Regions from separate parts of the Streptomyces sp. CA-135486 genome, predicted to be linked through region 1. Evidence: predicted binding sites of a transcription regulator. Region 1 holds the regulator's gene; the other holds the start of a gene.
What was found. The regulator HrcA, encoded in region 1, represses chaperone genes, less so after heat shock. The targets are predictions, from matches to a motif close to TTNGCACTCNGNNNNNCNGAGTGCNAA.
Positions count from the first base shown of each region.

Region 1 (7,828 bases):
TGGCGGAGAGCAGCAGGACGTGCGGTCCGTACGCGATGTCGCCCACCGGCCCGTACGGGAGCACGGTCGCGGGCCCGCCGTCGAGCGGGACGGCCCGCGCCCAGGTGCGGCGCAGCGAGGCCTGGCCGTAGGTGCTGATCGCGAGGATCTCGCCGTCCGGGGTCCAGCCGCGTACGGAGGTCTTGATGCTGCCCCAGTACGTCAGCCGGTCCGTGGGCCCGCCGTCGATGGGGCCCAGATGGACCTCGGGGGCACCGTCCCGGTACGAGGTCCAGGCTATGTGCGTGCCGTCGGGCGAGATCCTGGGATGGTTCACCGGAACGTTGTCGGCGCTGACACGCCACGCCCGGCCCCCGTCGAGCGGGGCGACCCAGACGTCGTCCTCTGCGGTGAAGGCGATCAACTCGCCGTGGACATGCGGGTACCGGAGGTAGGCAGGGTGCGTCACACCGTCACCCTAGGCAGGGTGCCACCGCCCGGTCACGGCTTTGGGGATCACTTGCCCGGCGGGTCGCGTGTCTCGGTCACGGTAACGGTCACCGTGACCGTGGGCCGCGGCTGCCCGCCCGGTGGGGTGGGCGAAGGGCCGCTGCTGGAAGCGGCGTTGCAGTTACCGAGGACGCTGGCCTCGAAGACAACCTTGCCGTCGATCCTGGCGATCAGGTTGCCGCGTACGCACGCGCCGGAACGCTCCTCCGTCACCCTGCCCTTGAGCGTGATCTTCTGGCCGGAGTCGGTCTCTCCCTGGCAGTCGACGGTGGCAACGCCCCCGCCGGAGGGCGGCGTGGACGCCCCGGCACTGGCCTTCCCGTCGCCGATCTTCGCCGTACAGCTCAGCCAGCGCACCTTGAAGCCGATCCGCTCCAGCGTGCTGGTCCCCGTCTTGTCGGTGGTGACCGCGACCGCGACGGGCTCAGCCCGCCGCTCACCGGCTCACAGGCCGCGACACCCACAACTGCCGCCCCTGCGACGCCGATTGCGACAAGGGAGCGCCGGTACCTCGTTGGTCTCATGCCCCGCATAGACGCAGGGTGGCACCTAGTCCCCCGGGAGGAAAGAGTGGTTGCGGACACAAATCCCCCGTACGGTCGGTGACATGACCAGAAAGCCGCATCGCACGCGCCGGCTCGTGGTCGACGCCGACACGTTCCTCGCGGTGCGTGCGGCGGGCCGCTCAAGTCGCTGGGCCAGATCGTGACCCCGCAGCATGTCTTCACACTGCCCGCCCAGCCGGCCGCGAAGTGAAAGCCGGGCCGGTCAGACAGCTAGGACCAGCGGCCGGTGCGGCCCAGCAACAGCGCCGTCGCGGCCGTGCCGGCGGTGGAGGTGCGCAGCACGCTGCGCCCCAGCCGGTACGGCTTCGCACCCGCCTCGGCGAACGCCGCCAACTCCTCCGGGGACACGCCCCCTTCGGGCCCCACCACCAGCACGATCGACCCCCGCGCGGGCAGTTCCGCGGTGGCCAGGGGCTCGGCGCCCTCCTCGTGCAGCACGGCCGCGAAATCGGCCTCGGCCAGAAGCGCCGCAACCTGCTTGGTCGTTGCCGCGTCCGCGACCTCGGGAAAGCGGAGCCTGCGCGACTGCTTGCCCGCCTCGCGCGCCGTGGCCCGCCACTTGGCGAGGGACTTGGCGCCCCGCTCGCCCTTCCACTGCGTGATACAGCGCGCGGCGGCCCAGGGCACGACGGCGTCGACGCCGGTCTCCGTCATGGTCTCGACGGCGAGTTCGCCACGGTCGCCCTTGGGGAGGGCCTGGACGACGGTGAGACGGGGCGTGGGCTCGGGCTCCGTGGGAAACTGCAGCGGTTCGACGATCAGCCGGTCCTTGCCCTCGGTCCGCAGCACCACACCTGCCGCGCCGCGCCCTCGCCCGTCCGTCAGCACGATGTCCTCACCGGACTGCAGCCTGCGTACGGAGACGGCGTGCCGCCCTTCCGGCCCGTCCAGGGTGATCAGCGAGCCCGGGCCCACGCCGTCCAGTGAGTCGACGAGGAACACGGGCGCGGTCATCGGGAGCCGCCCAGCGCGAGCGCGGCGCGCGCGGAGTCGGCTTCGGCGGCGAGGACCTCGACGAGCTGCCCGGCGGGCAGTTCGCGGGCCATCCGGTGGCCCTGACCGGCCCACAGCGCCATACCCTGCGGGTCGCCCGCCTTGGCGGCGGCCTTGCGCAGGCCACTGGTCAGGTGGTGCACCTCGGGGTAGGCGGCGGGGGCGTACGGGCCGTGCTCGCGCATGAAACGATTCACCAGGCCGCGGGCCGGCCGCCCGGAGAAGGCGCGGGTCAACTCCGTACGTACGAACAGCGGATTCGTCATGGCCTGCTTGTGCAGCGCATTGGCGCCGGACTCGGGGCAGACCAGGAACGCGGTCCCGAGCTGCCCGGCGACCGCGCCCGCGGCGAGCGCGCCGGCGATCTGACCGCCGCGCATCAGGCCGCCCGCGGCGATGATCGGCAGCTGTACGGTCTCGCGGACCAGCGCGATGAGCGAGAGCAGCCCGATCCCGGCGCCGTCGAACGCGGGGTCGTCCCGGTGCGTGCCCTGGTGCCCGCCCGCCTCGATGCCCTGCACACACACGGCGTCGGCACCGGCCCACTGGGCGGCCTGCGCCTCGTCGGGCGAGGTGACGGTCACGACGGTGAAGGTGCCGGCCTTGGCGAAGGAGTCGAGCACGTCACGGGTCGGGCAGCCGAAGGTGAAGGAGACGACGGGAACGGGGTCGTCGAGGAGGATGGCGAGCTTGGCCTCGTACCCGTCGTCGCGCCCGGAGTCGGGGTCGCCCAGGGGCGTCTCGTACCAGGCCGCCTCACCGGCGAGCTGATGCCGGTAGACCTCGACGGCGGCGGGGTCGGCCGTGCCCGGCTGCGGCATGAAGAGATTCACGCCGAAGGGCTGCGAGGTGAGCCCGCGGACCTGTTTGACGTCCTGGTACATGCCGTCCGCGGTCTTGTACCCGGCAGCGAGAAACCCGAGCCCACCGGCTTCGGACACGGCGGCGGCCAAGGGGGGACAGGATGCGCCGCCCGCCATGGGGGCCTGCACGATCGGGTGCCGGCAGAGATCGGTCAGTGCGGAGGACATGCAGGCATGGTGCCACGTCACCGGCGCGGCACCGAATCGGGTGTTCGGTGCCCGAAAGAGGGCGTGGGCGGGGCTGTGCGGGCCCCCGCTGCGGCGCCGCGGCCGAGCTCTGGGGTGCGATTTCCCCCACCCGGCCATTTCCCGAAACCGGGGGGCATGCCCCCGAGCCCCGTCCGCCGTCGGCTGCGCGACCGCGCAAGGTCTGCGGTACCCACGCGGGGCGGACCCGCCGACAGGCGCGCGCAGCTCACGCGCCCCCGCCGGCCCAGACCCTACCGACCGTTGAACGCGTCCTTCAGGCGGGAGAACAGACCCTGCTGGCCCGGCTGGAACTGGCCCAGTGGCCGTTCCTCGCCCCGCAGCTTCGCCAGATCCCGCAGCAGCCTCTCCTGGTCCGCGTCCAGCTTCGACGGCGTCATCACCTCGACGTGCACGATCAGGTCGCCGCGCCCCCCGCCCCGCAGGTGCGTGATCCCGCGCCCGTGCAGCGGGATCGACTGGCCCGACTGCGTGCCCGGGCGGATGTCGACCTCTTCCATCCCGTCCAGCGTCTCCAGCGGGCACTTCGTGCCCAGCGCCGCCGCCGTCATCGGGATCGTCACCGTGCAGTGCAGATCGTCGCCGCGCCGCTGGAAGACCGGGTGCGGCAGCTCGTGGATCTCCACGTACAGATCACCCGCGGGGCCGCCGCCCGGCCCGACCTCGCCCTCGCCGGCGAGCTGGATGCGCGTCCCGTTGTCGACACCGGCCGGGATCTTGACCGTAAGAGTCCGGCGGGACCGTACACGCCCGTCGCCCGCGCACTCGGGGCACGGCGTCGGCACGACCGTGCCGAAGCCCTGGCACTGCGGGCACGGCCGCGAGGTCATGACCTGCCCCAGGAAGGACCGCGTCACCTGCGAGACCTCACCACGGCCACGGCACATGTCACACGTCTGCGCCGAGGTGCCCGGCGCGGCGCCCTCGCCGGAGCACGTGGTGCACACGACGGCCGTGTCGACCTGGATGTCCTTCGTCGTGCCGAAGGCCGCCTCGTTGAGGTCGATCTCCAGGCGGATCATGGCGTCCTGGCCTCGCCGCGTGCGCGACCTCGGTCCCCGCTGCGACGCCGTCCCGAAGAACGCGTCCATGATGTCCGAGAAGTTTCCGAAGCCACCGGCTCCGAAGCCGCCCGCGCCACCGCCGCCCGCCTGCGACAGCGGGTCCCCGCCGAGGTCGTAGACCTGCTTCTTCTGCGGGTCCGACAGCACCTCGTACGCGGCGTTGATCTCCTTGAAGCGCTCCTGCGTCTTCGGGTCCGGATTCACATCCGGGTGGAGTTCACGGGCAAGCCGGCGGAAGGCCTTCTTGATCTCGTCCTGGGACGCGTCGCGGCGTACGCCGAGTACGGCGTAGTAGTCCGTGGCCACTTACGACTCCGCCAGGATCTGTCCGACGTAACGTGCCACTGCGCGTACCGCTCCCATCGTTCCGGGGTAGTCCATGCGGGTCGGTCCGACCACGCCGAGTTTGGCAACTGCCTCGTCGCCCGAACCGTAGCCCACCGCGACGACGGACGTGGAGTTGAGGCCCTCATGGGCGTTCTCATGACCGATCCGTACGGTCATGCCCATGCCGCCCGATTCCTTCGCCTCACCGAGCAGTTTGAGGAGCACCACATGCTCCTCGAGCGCCTCCAGCACCGGCCTGATGGTCAGCGGGAAGTCGTGCCCGAAGCGGGTCAGATTGGCGGTGCCGCCGATCATCAGCCGCTCCTCGGTCTCCTCGACCAGGGTCTCGAGCAGGGTCGAGAGCACCGTGGAGACGGTCCCGCGGTCCTCCGAATCGAAGGACTCGGGAAGGTCCTGCACCAGCTGCGGCACATCCGCGAAGCGGCGCCCGACGACCCGGCTGTTGAGCCGGGCCCGCAGGTCCGCGAGCGAGCTGTCGCCGAACGGCGCGGGGCAGTCGATCATGCGCTGCTCGACCCGCCCGGTGTCCGTGATCAGCACGAGCATCAGCCGGGCCGGCGCGAGGGAGAGGAGCTCCACATGCCGGACGGTGGACCGGGTCAGCGAGGGGTACTGGACGATGGCGACCTGCCGGGTCAGCTGCGCCAGCAGCCGTACCGTACGGCCGACCACGTCGTCGAGATCGACGGCTCCGTCCAGGAAGCTGTGGATGGCGCGCCGCTCGGGCGACGACAGCGGCTTGACGCCGGCCAGCTTGTCGACGAAGAGCCGGTAACCCTTGTCCGTGGGGATACGGCCGGCGCTGGTGTGGGGCTGGGCGATGTAGCCCTCGTCCTCCAGCACGGCCATGTCGTTGCGGACGGTCGCCGGCGAGACGCCGAGCTTGTGACGCTCGGTGAGCGCCTTGGAGCCGACGGGCTCCTCGGTGCCGACATAGTCCTGGACGATGGCGCGCAGCACCTCGAGTCTGCGTTCGCTGAGCATCGCGCACACCTCCAGCTGTGGTTCCTCGGTGGTGCCTGGCACTCGCTGCGTACGAGTGCCAGCATTTTCCCCGTGCCAGTGTACGGCGGTGAGGTACACCCCTAGCAAGGGCCGCCAGCCAGGACAGCCGACCACGCTACCGCGCGCTGTGCCGGTCGCTGCCAGTAGCGTCGCGGTATGGACGTCAGTTGGGAAGACTTCGGCTGGGAGCGGTTGGCCGACGGGGTGGGGCGTCGACGGCTGCCGGTCTGGGACGCGACCACCGGATTGATCGCCGGTGAGGACCGTGTCCTCATGTACGACACGGGCTCCACACTGCGTGAGGGCGCCGAGCTGCGCACTCAGGCACAGGCGCTGCTGCCCGGCCGCCGCGTGACGCATATCGCACTGAGTCACCCCCACTTCGACCATGTGCTGGGGACGGCGGCGTTCTCGGGGGCCGAGGTGTACGGCGCGGTGGGCATCGCGGATCTGATGCGGCGGGACCGGGACGCGATCCGGGGCTCGGCGGTACGCCACGGGGTCTTGGCCGCCGATGCGGCGGAGGCGGTCGACGTGCTGGTGGTGCCGCAGCATCTGGTGTGCGGCGAGTGGACGCTGGAGCTGGGCGGCCGCCAGGTGCTGCTGGCGAACGTGGGCCCCGGTCATTCGGGCCACGACCTCGCGGTGCTGGTGCCGGGGGACCCGGAGGTGGTGTTCTGCGGCGACCTGGTGGAGGAGTCCGGCGAGCCGCAGGCGGGCCCGGACGCCATCCCGTCCCGCTGGCCGGCGGCGCTGGACCGGCTGCTGTCACTGGGCGGCGAGGACGCGGTGTATGTGCCGGGGCACGGGGCGGTCGTGGACGCGGCGTTCGTACGCGCGCAGCGAGACATGCTGGCGGCGCGCTTCGGGGTGTCGTAGCGTCGCCGAATGCGCAGCTACAGCCCGGATCTGACCCCGCCTTGGAAGAAGTCGCGGCCCGCACCGGAGGTGCCGGCCGAGCCCGATCTGGTCGTGGAGGAGGTCGGGACGGGCTTCTGCGGTGCGGTGATCCGCTGTGAGGCGGGGACGGTGACGCTGGAGGACCGCTTCGGCAAGCACCGGGTCTTCCCGCTGGAGCCGCGGGGCTTCCTCCTGGAGGGGAAGGTGGTCACCCTCGTCCGCCCCTCGGCTGCGGGCCCGGCCCGCCCGGCCCGTACGGCCTCGGGATCGATAGCGGTCCCGGGGGCGCGCGCCCGTGTCGCCCGTGCGGGCCGCATCTACGTGGAGGGCCGCCACGACGCGGAACTCGTGGAACGCGTCTGGGGCGACGACCTGCGCATCGAGGGCGTCGTCGTCGAGTACCTGGAGGGCATCGACGACCTCCCGTCGATCGTCGCCGACTTCGCCCCCGGCCCGGACGCACGCCTCGGCGTCCTGGTGGACCATCTGGTCCCCGGCTCGAAGGAGTCCCGCATCGCGGACCGGGTCACGGGCGCGGACGTGCTGGTGGTGGGCCATCCCTACATCGACGTGTGGGAGGCGGTGAAGCCCTCCTCGGTGGGCATCCCGGCGTGGCCGTCGATCCCGCACGGCCAGGACTGGAAGACGGGCGTCTGCCGCGCACTGGGCTGGCGGGAGAACACGGGGGCGGCGTGGCAGCGGATTCTCTCCGGGGTGCGGTCCTACAGGGACCTGGAACCGGAGCTGCTGGGGCGGGTGGAGGAGCTGATCGATTTCGTGACGGCGCCGTAGGAATGTCCCGCCCCTCCGGCGACTGAGGAGCGGGGCTCGGGGCGGAGCCCCCACTCGGGAAGGCCCGGCAGGGCTCCGCCCCGTCAGTCCACCAGGTCCCGCACCACCGCATCCGCCAGCAACCGCCCCCGCAACGTCAGCACCGCACTCCCCGCCTCGTACGCCCCCGACTCCAGCAGGCCGTCCCCCAGCGCGCGCCCCGCCGCCGCGAGGCCCGCGGGCCGGAGCAGCGACAGTGGCACGCCCTCGCGCAGGCGCAGTTCCAGCAGGACGCGCTCCACCCGGCGGTCCTGCGGCGAGAGCACCTCGCGGCCCGCCCCCGGCGACCGCCCCTCCGCCAGCGCCGCCGCATACGCGCCCGGGTGCTTCACGTTCCACCAGCGCACGCCGCCCACATGGCTGTGCGCCCCGGGTCCCGCGCCCCACCAGTCCGCGCCGCGCCAGTACAGCTCGTTGTGCAGGCACCGGCCCGCCCGGGAGGTCGACCAGTTGGAGACCTCGTACCAGTCGAAACCGGCGCGCGACAGCACGTCGTCGGCGATCAGATACCGGTCCGCGTGGACGTCGTCGTCCGTCATCGGGACCTCACCGCGCCGGATCC
Region 1 is NZ_JBNJMM010000001.1:1,338,308-1,346,135, reverse strand. It holds gene ACQEVG_RS05990 (S41 family peptidase) at 1-448, opposite strand, end outside; gene ACQEVG_RS05985 (hypothetical protein) at 496-846, opposite strand; gene ACQEVG_RS05980 (16S rRNA (uracil(1498)-N(3))-methyltransferase) at 1,266-2,009, opposite strand; gene ACQEVG_RS05975 (nitronate monooxygenase) at 2,006-3,079, opposite strand; gene dnaJ (molecular chaperone DnaJ) at 3,352-4,488, opposite strand; gene hrcA (heat-inducible transcriptional repressor HrcA) at 4,489-5,514, opposite strand; gene ACQEVG_RS05960 (MBL fold metallo-hydrolase) at 5,692-6,414, shown strand; gene ACQEVG_RS05955 (DUF3097 domain-containing protein) at 6,424-7,227, shown strand; gene hemW (radical SAM family heme chaperone HemW) at 7,311-7,828, opposite strand, start outside.

Region 2 (7,828 bases), 1.0 Mb from region 1:
GAACTCGCCGCCCGCCATGGGCTGATCGTGGAACCGGGCCGCATGGTCCTGGAGCTGCGCCCGCCGGGCATGGACAAGGGCGTGGCCCTCGCCGAGTACGTACGCGAAGTGGGGGCCGAATCGGTCCTGTACGCGGGCGACGACCTGGGCGATCTGCCCGCCTTCGCGGCCGTCGAGAAGCTCCGCTCGGACGGGGTGCCCGGTCTGCTGGTGTGCAGCGGCAGCGCGGAGGTCCCGGAGGTCGCGGGCCGCGCCGACCTGCTGCTGGCGGGTCCGGCGGCGGTCGTGGAGTTCCTGGGCGCGCTCGCGCAGCGCCTGCAGAGCCGGTCGGAGTAGCCCGGAGCCGGTCGGAGCAGGCCGGCCCGGGCGGCCCGGAGTTCCTACGCCCCCTCGCGCAGCGCCCTCAGCTGGTCCAGGAACCACTTCTGCGGCGGCAGCGCGGTCGCCGCGGCCGCCAGGCGCTTCGTGCGCCGGGCCCGTTCGTCGTCCGGCATCGTCAGCGCCTCGTGGAGGGCGTCGGCGGTGCCCGTCACGTCGTACGGATTGACCGTCACGGCATCCTCGCCCAGCTCCTCGTGTGCTCCCGCTTCGCGCGAAAGCACCAGCGCGCAGCCCTCGTCCGAGACGACCGGAATCTCCTTGGCGACCAGGTTCATGCCGTCGCGGATGGGGTTGACCAGTGCCACGTCCGCGAGCCGGTAGGCGGCCAGCGAGCGGGCGAAGTCGTCCTTCACATGGAGTACGACAGGGCTCCAAGTCGCCGTCCCGTACGTCGAGTTGATCTCGTCGGCGACGCGCTGGACCTCTGCCGTGTACTCGCGGTAGACCGCCAGGTCCTGCCGGGACGGGTAGGCGAAGGCGACATGGACGACCCGCTCCCGCCACTCGGGACGGGTCTCGAGGAGGTGCCGGTAGGCGAGCAGCCCGCGCACGATGTTCTTGGACAGCTCGGTGCGGTCCACCCGCACGATCGTCTTCCGGTCCGTCCCGCCGACCTGCTCGCGCAGTGCCACCAGGCGCTCATGGACGTCCGGCCGGTCCGACCGCTCCCGCAGAAAGTCCGCGTCCGCGCCGAGGCCGTGCACCCCGATCCGGGTGCCGGACGGGATGCCGGGGCCCAGCACGCTGTGACAGCAGTCGGTGAACGCGTCCGCCCAGCGACGGGTGAGGAACGCGGCCCGGTCGGCGCCGAGGATGCCGCCGAGCAGCTGGGCGGCGATGTCGTCGGGCAGCAGCCGGAAGTACTCCGGCGGGGCCCACGGTGTGTGCGAGAAGTGGCCGATGAGCAGGTCGGGGCGGTGGGCGCGGAGCATCCGGGGCGCCAGCGCGAGGTGGTAGTCCTGTATCAGGACGGCGGCGCCCGGCGCGGCCTCCTCGGCCAGTGCGTCCGCGAAGGCGCGGTTGTATGCCTCGTACGACGCCCACTGGCGGCGGAACTCCGCGTCGAAGACCGGCTCCAGCGGCGTCTGGTACAGCATGTGGTGGAGGAACCACAGCACCGAGTTCGCGATGCCGTTGTACGCCTCGGCGAACACCGTGGTGTCGATGTCGAGCATCCGTACCCCGGGCTCGGCCACCCCGCGCCGTACCGCCTCGCGGTCGCCGTCCCCGAGGGCGGCGCAGACCCACAGCGCCTCCGCCTCGGAGCCGATGGCCGAGAGACCGGAGACCAGGCCGCCCCCGCCGCGGCGGGAGTCGAGGCTCCCGTCCTCGTTCCGGGTGTACGAGACCGGGCCGCGATTCGACGCGACGAGTACCTGGGCGGCAGCGTGCTCGGAAACCATGTCGCGAAACCTAGCCCGTCCCTCAGACCCTCAAACGTGAGTACGGCACGGCTTCAATGATGACGCCGTCCCCGTGTCGCGGCGACCGCGACCACCCCGGCCGCGGTCAGGCTCAGGGCCAGGCCGCCCAGCAGCCACAAGAGCTCGCTGTTGTGGTTGCCACGATGCGCGGGGGCGATGGTGTCGGCCACCGCCTGCCCGAGAAACGCCACTCTGTATACAAAGCTCATACATAGGAAATTTAGACAAGATGGCCGGTTCTTCGTGGTTATGCCGCGCGACGCGCCGCGTACTCACCGATCTCGCGCATCGGCGGCCGCTCATCCGTGTCCACCGTGTACGTACGCGGTTCAAAACCACCCTCGCCCCGCACGAACTGCGTCAGCGCGGGCCGCACCAAGTGGCCACGGGAGAGCCGGAGTTGAGCCGTGCGGTAGATCGCCGCCGCCATCCGGCCCAGCGCCTGACCGTCCTGGTGACGGTGTTTGCGCGAGCCGACGTCCACCTGCGCCAGTGCGTCCAGGCCCACCGTGTGCAGTGCGTCCACGAGAAGGCCCAGCTCCACGCCGTATCCGACGGGGAAGGGCAGCCGCTCCAGCAGCGAGCGCCGTGCCGCGTACTCCCCGCCCAGCGGCTGGACGAAACCGGCCAGCTGCGGCCAGTGCAGATTGAGCAGCGGGCGCGCCACCAGCTCGGTGACCCTGCCGCCCTGCCCCGGTGTCCTGCCAGAGGCGGGCGGATCGAACCCGGGACCCAGCGGCCGGTCGTACATCGCCTTGACGAACTGCACCTCGGGGTCGGTCAGCAGCGGCCCGACGATTCCGGAGACGAAGTCCGCCGAGAACTCCCGCAGGTCGGCGTCGACGAAGCAGACGATGTCGCCGCTGGTCACCATCAGCGAGCGCCACAGCACCTCGCCCTTGCCGGGGACGGCCGGTATCCGGGGCAGGATCGCGTCCCGGTGCACCACCCGGGCGCCGGCCGCCGCGGCCACCTCGGCTGTACGATCGCTGGAGCCGGAGTCGATCACGACCAGCTCGTCGACCAGCGCCGTGGCCTCCATCAGCTCGCGCCGGATCACGGTGACGATCTCGCCGACGGTCGACTCCTCGTCGAGCGCGGGCAGGACGACGCTGATGGTCGTACCGCGCTTGGCGGCCATCAGCCTGCCGAGCGGGCGGTCGGCCGCCGACCAGGAACGCCTGGTCAGCCAGCGCTCCACCTCTTCCAGCACGCTCGTTACTCCCTGGCTAGTGATCGGCTAGTGATCCATCTCGCGGTTCGGACGACTATCTCAACCGTCCCCGCCTTCGGTTACAGTCTTGAACAACGCGGATGACCGTCGCATGCCGGGGTCGTCTCGCTGACAATCGAATACCGCTCATCCAGAGGGGCAGAGGGAACGGCCCGTTGAAGCCCCGGCAACCCTCCCGCCGACCGCGAGGTCACGGTGGGGAAGGTGCCAATTCCGTCTTGTGGCGAAATGCGTCACGAGGAAGATGAGGAGAAAGGGCCTCGCCACCATGGCTGTGCAGACTGTCGCAACCACCCCCGTGAACCTCGGTCCCGCCGCGGCGCTCTCGTGTCGCGAATGCGGAGAGCGTTTCGAGCTCGGTCCGATCTTCGCCTGTGCCTCCTGTTTCGGGCCGCTGGAAGTCGCGTACGACCTGCCGGTCGGCGACCCCGAGGCGCTGAGGAAGCGGATCGAAGCGGGTCCGGACAACATCTGGCGGTACGCCCCGCTGCTGCCCGTCCCCGCCGACGTGGCCGAGAAGCCGAACATCAACCCCGGCTTCACCAAGCTCGTCAAGGCCGACAACCTCGCCCGTGAGCTGGGCGTCACCGGCGGCCTGTACATCAAGGACGACTCCGGCAACCCGACGCACTCCTTCAAGGACCGCGTTGTCGCCATCGCCGTCGAGGCCGCGCGCGCCTTCGGCTTCACCACCCTGTCCTGCTCCTCCACCGGCAACCTCGCCGGCGCGGTCGGCGCCGCCGCCGCGCGGGCCGGCTTCCGCTCCTGCGTGTTCATCCCGCACGACCTGGAACAGGGCAAGGTCGTCATGGCCGCGGTGTACGGCGGCGAGCTCGTCGGCATCGAGGGCAACTACGACGACGTCAACCGCTTCTGCTCGGAGCTCATCGGCGACCCGCTCGGCGAGGGCTGGGGCTTTGTCAACGTCAACCTCCGCCCGTACTACGGCGAGGGCTCCAAGACGCTGGCGTACGAGATCTGCGAGCAGCTCGGCTGGCGGCTGCCGGACCAGATCGTCGTCCCCATCGCCTCGGGCTCGCAGCTCACGAAGATCGACAAGGGTCTGCAGGAGCTGATCAAGCTCGGCCTGGTCGAGGACAAGCCGTACAAGATCTTCGGCGCCCAGGCCGAGGGCTGCTCGCCGGTGTCGACCGCCTTCAAGGCCGGACACGACGTCGTACGCCCCCAGAAGCCGAACACCATCGCCAAGTCGCTGGCGATCGGCAACCCGGCCGACGGCCCGTACGTCCTGGACATCGCCCGCCGCACGGGCGGCGCGGTCGAGGACGTCAACGACGAGCAGATCGTCGACGCGATCAAGCTGCTCGCTCGCACGGAGGGCATCTTCGCGGAGACCGCGGGTGGCGTGACCGTGGGCGTGACGCGGAAGCTGATCGAGGCGGGCGTGCTCGACCCGGCGCTCACCACGGTCGTCCTCAACACCGGCGACGGCCTCAAGACCCTGGACGCGGTGGCGCCGACGACCGGCCCGACCGCGACGATTCGCCCGAGCCTGGACGCGTTCCGCGACGCCGGCCTGGCCGGCTGATCCGACTCCCGAGAAAGGCACGCACCATGAGTGTCAACGTCCGCATCCCCACCATTCTCCGTACCTACACGGGCGGTCAGGCCGAGGTCTCGGCCCAGGGCGCGACCCTCTCCGAGGTGATCGCCGACCTGGAGAAGAACCACGCCGGCATCGCCGCCCGGGTCCTCGACGACCAGGGCAAGCTGCGCCGCTTCGTGAACGTGTACGTGAATGACGACGACGTGCGTTTCGAGCAGGGACTCGAGACGGCGACGCCGGACGGGGCGGGAGTTTCGATCATCCCCGCCGTCGCCGGAGGCTGATCGTCAGACGCCGTGTCGGACGGCACACAGAGTTACGCGTATTGCCCTCTCCGCAAGAGAAGCGGAGGGGGCAATTCTGTATGGTTGAGCGCGGTACAGTTGGGGAAGCCCCCCTCCGCTGCGTGTGCCGGCCGCATATGAGAATGCGCCCGAGCCTGACAAGAAGCAGCCAATATGGTCGATCGAATTGCCTCTCTTAGGTGTGATTTGCCGGGCCCGACTTGCCCCGTAATTTCTTGAATTCAGGTCAATTTTCCGTTCGCGCGCGCTCGGAATTCTCGTCCGATTGACCTGTTGCAGAGGGCAGTTGGGCAGATACATTCAGCCGCGGTCGACGCGTTCCGGCGCACACCCCTCCTGTCGGGGTGAGGTCTGACCCGGGTCCGCGAAGTGCGGTCCTGCGCAAGGGCCAGTAATAGGGGAGTTAGGCATGGCTCAGGGCACCGTCAAGTGGTTCAACGCGGAGAAGGGGTACGGCTTCATCGCGGTCGACGGTGGTGCGGATGTTTTCGTCCACTACAGTGCGATCCAGATGGACGGCTACCGCACCCTTGAAGAGGGTCAGCGAGTTGAATTCGAGATCTCGCAGGGCCAGAAGGGGCCGCAGGCGGACATGGTCAAGCTCGCCGTCTGATCTCGGCGCGATCGACCACCGACGCACTCACGCTCACGCCGAGGGGCCCGCATCCCGCGAGGGATGCGGGCCCCTCGTGCGCGTCCACGCGCCTGCGCCCGCCCCGCGCCCCGCACGGAGCCCTTCGGGCGCTTGCGCCCACCCGTCGCCCGACCACCACCCCTCACGGAGCCCTTCGGGCGCTTGCACTCTCATGGGTCGAGTGCTAATCATTGGCGTTAGCACTCTGACAGTGAGAGTGACAACGAGGACCGGGTCGGTGAGGTCCGCAAGCCGGGTGGGGCAAGGAACCACAAGGCCTGCAGGCCGTCCGTCGCGGGCGCCAGGCGCGGTCCGGAGAATCCACCCCAGTCCGGGAGGACCACTTCACATGGCCAAGATCATCGCGTTCGACGAGGAGGCACGGCGCGGTCTCGAGCGCGGGATGAACCAGCTCGCCGACGCCGTCAAGGTCACCCTTGGCCCCAAGGGCCGTAACGTCGTCCTCGAGAAGAAGTGGGGCGCCCCCACGATCACCAACGATGGTGTTTCCATCGCCAAGGAGATCGAGCTCGAGGACCCGTACGAGAAGATCGGCGCCGAGCTGGTCAAGGAAGTCGCCAAGAAGACGGACGACGTCGCCGGCGACGGTACGACCACCGCGACCGTTCTCGCTCAGGCGCTCGTACGCGAGGGCCTGCGCAACGTAGCCGCCGGCGCCAACCCGATGGCCCTCAAGCGTGGCATCGAGAAGGCCGTCGAGGCCGTCTCCGGTGCCCTGCTCGAGCAGGCCAAGGACGTGGAGACCAAGGAGCAGATCGCTTCGACCGCCTCCATCTCCGCTGCCGACACCCAGATCGGTGAGCTCATCGCCGAGGCCATGGACAAGGTCGGCAAGGAAGGCGTCATCACCGTCGAGGAGTCCCAGACCTTCGGTCTGGAGCTGGAGCTCACCGAGGGTATGCGCTTCGACAAGGGCTACATCTCGGCGTACTTCGCCACCGACATGGAGCGTATGGAGGCGTCGCTCGACGACCCGTACATCCTGATCGTCAACTCGAAGATCAGCTCGGTCAAGGACCTGCTGCCGCTCCTCGAGAAGGTCATGCAGTCCGGCAAGCCGCTGCTGATCATCGCCGAGGACGTCGAGGGCGAGGCCCTGTCGACCCTGGTCGTCAACAAGATCCGCGGCACCTTCAAGTCCGTCGCCGTCAAGGCCCCGGGCTTCGGCGACCGCCGCAAGGCGATGCTGAACGACATCGCCATCCTCACCGGCGGCACGGTCATCTCCGAGGAGGTCGGCCTCAAGCTCGAGAACGCCGGCCTGGACCTGCTGGGCCGCGCCCGCAAGGTCGTCATCACCAAGGACGAGACCACGATCGTCGACGGCGCGGGCGAGAGCGACCAGGTTGCCGGTCGCGTCAACCAGATCCGTGCCGAGATCGAGAACTCCGACTCGGACTACGACCGCGAGAAGCTCCAGGAGCGCCTCGCGAAGCTGGCCGGCGGCGTGGCCGTCATCAAGGCCGGCGCCGCGACCGAGGTCGAGCTCAAGGAGCGCAAGCACCGCATCGAGGACGCGGTGCGCAACGCCAAGGCCGCCGTCGAGGAGGGCATCGTCGCCGGTGGTGGCGTCGCGCTCATCCAGGCGTCCGCCGTCTTCGAGAAGCTTGAGCTCGAGGGTGACGAGGCCACGGGTGCCGCCGCTGTGAAGCTGGCCCTGGAGGCCCCGCTGAAGCAGATCGCGGTCAACGCCGGCCTTGAGGGCGGCGTCGTTGTGGAGAAGGTGCGCAACCTGACCGTGGGTCACGGCCTCAACGCCGCGACCGGTGAGTACGTCGACATGATCGCCGAGGGCATCATCGACCCCGCGAAGGTGACCCGCTCTGCCCTGCAGAACGCGGCCTCCATCGCGGCGCTGTTCCTGACCACCGAGGCCGTCATCGCCGACAAGCCGGAGAAGGCCTCTGCGGCCGCTCCGGGCGGCATGCCGGGCGGTGACATGGACTTCTGAGCCTCTTCGGCTCGGTAGCCCGGTTACGTACCGAGGGCGGCACCCCTACTCCCAGGGGGTGCCGCCCTCGGGCGTTCCCGGGGCTCAGTGGGCGAAGTCCTTGAGCCTTTCGGTGCCGAGGGTGATGTTGACCGGGTCGGGGAGCGTGAATCGGACCAGGACGAGGCCCGGAACACGAGCTTCGGACCGTGGGGGTTCTTGGAGTCGCGGACGGGGACGATGCCGGTGCGGCCGACGGCAGCACCTGGCCGGCGTCGCGTCAGGTGCTGCTGCAACGCTCAGCCGCGGCTACCCCGTGAGGGTGAGGGTGA
Region 2 is NZ_JBNJMM010000001.1:318,149-325,976, forward strand. It holds gene otsB (trehalose-phosphatase) at 1-336, shown strand, start outside; gene ACQEVG_RS01565 (alpha,alpha-trehalose-phosphate synthase (UDP-forming)) at 381-1,784, opposite strand; gene ACQEVG_RS01570 (hypothetical protein) at 1,838-2,014, opposite strand; gene ACQEVG_RS01575 (glucosyl-3-phosphoglycerate synthase) at 2,053-3,018, opposite strand; SAM riboswitch class I at 3,163-3,290, shown strand; gene thrC (threonine synthase) at 3,308-4,588, shown strand; gene ACQEVG_RS01585 (MoaD/ThiS family protein) at 4,615-4,890, shown strand; gene ACQEVG_RS01590 (cold-shock protein) at 5,321-5,524, shown strand; gene groL (chaperonin GroEL) at 5,895-7,517, shown strand; gene ACQEVG_RS01600 (DUF397 domain-containing protein) at 7,541-7,792, opposite strand; gene ACQEVG_RS01605 (DUF1036 domain-containing protein) at 7,806-7,828, opposite strand, start outside.
Region 2: a site for HrcA is predicted at 5,743-5,769, ahead of groL (chaperonin GroEL). Genes of this name have one in related genera too.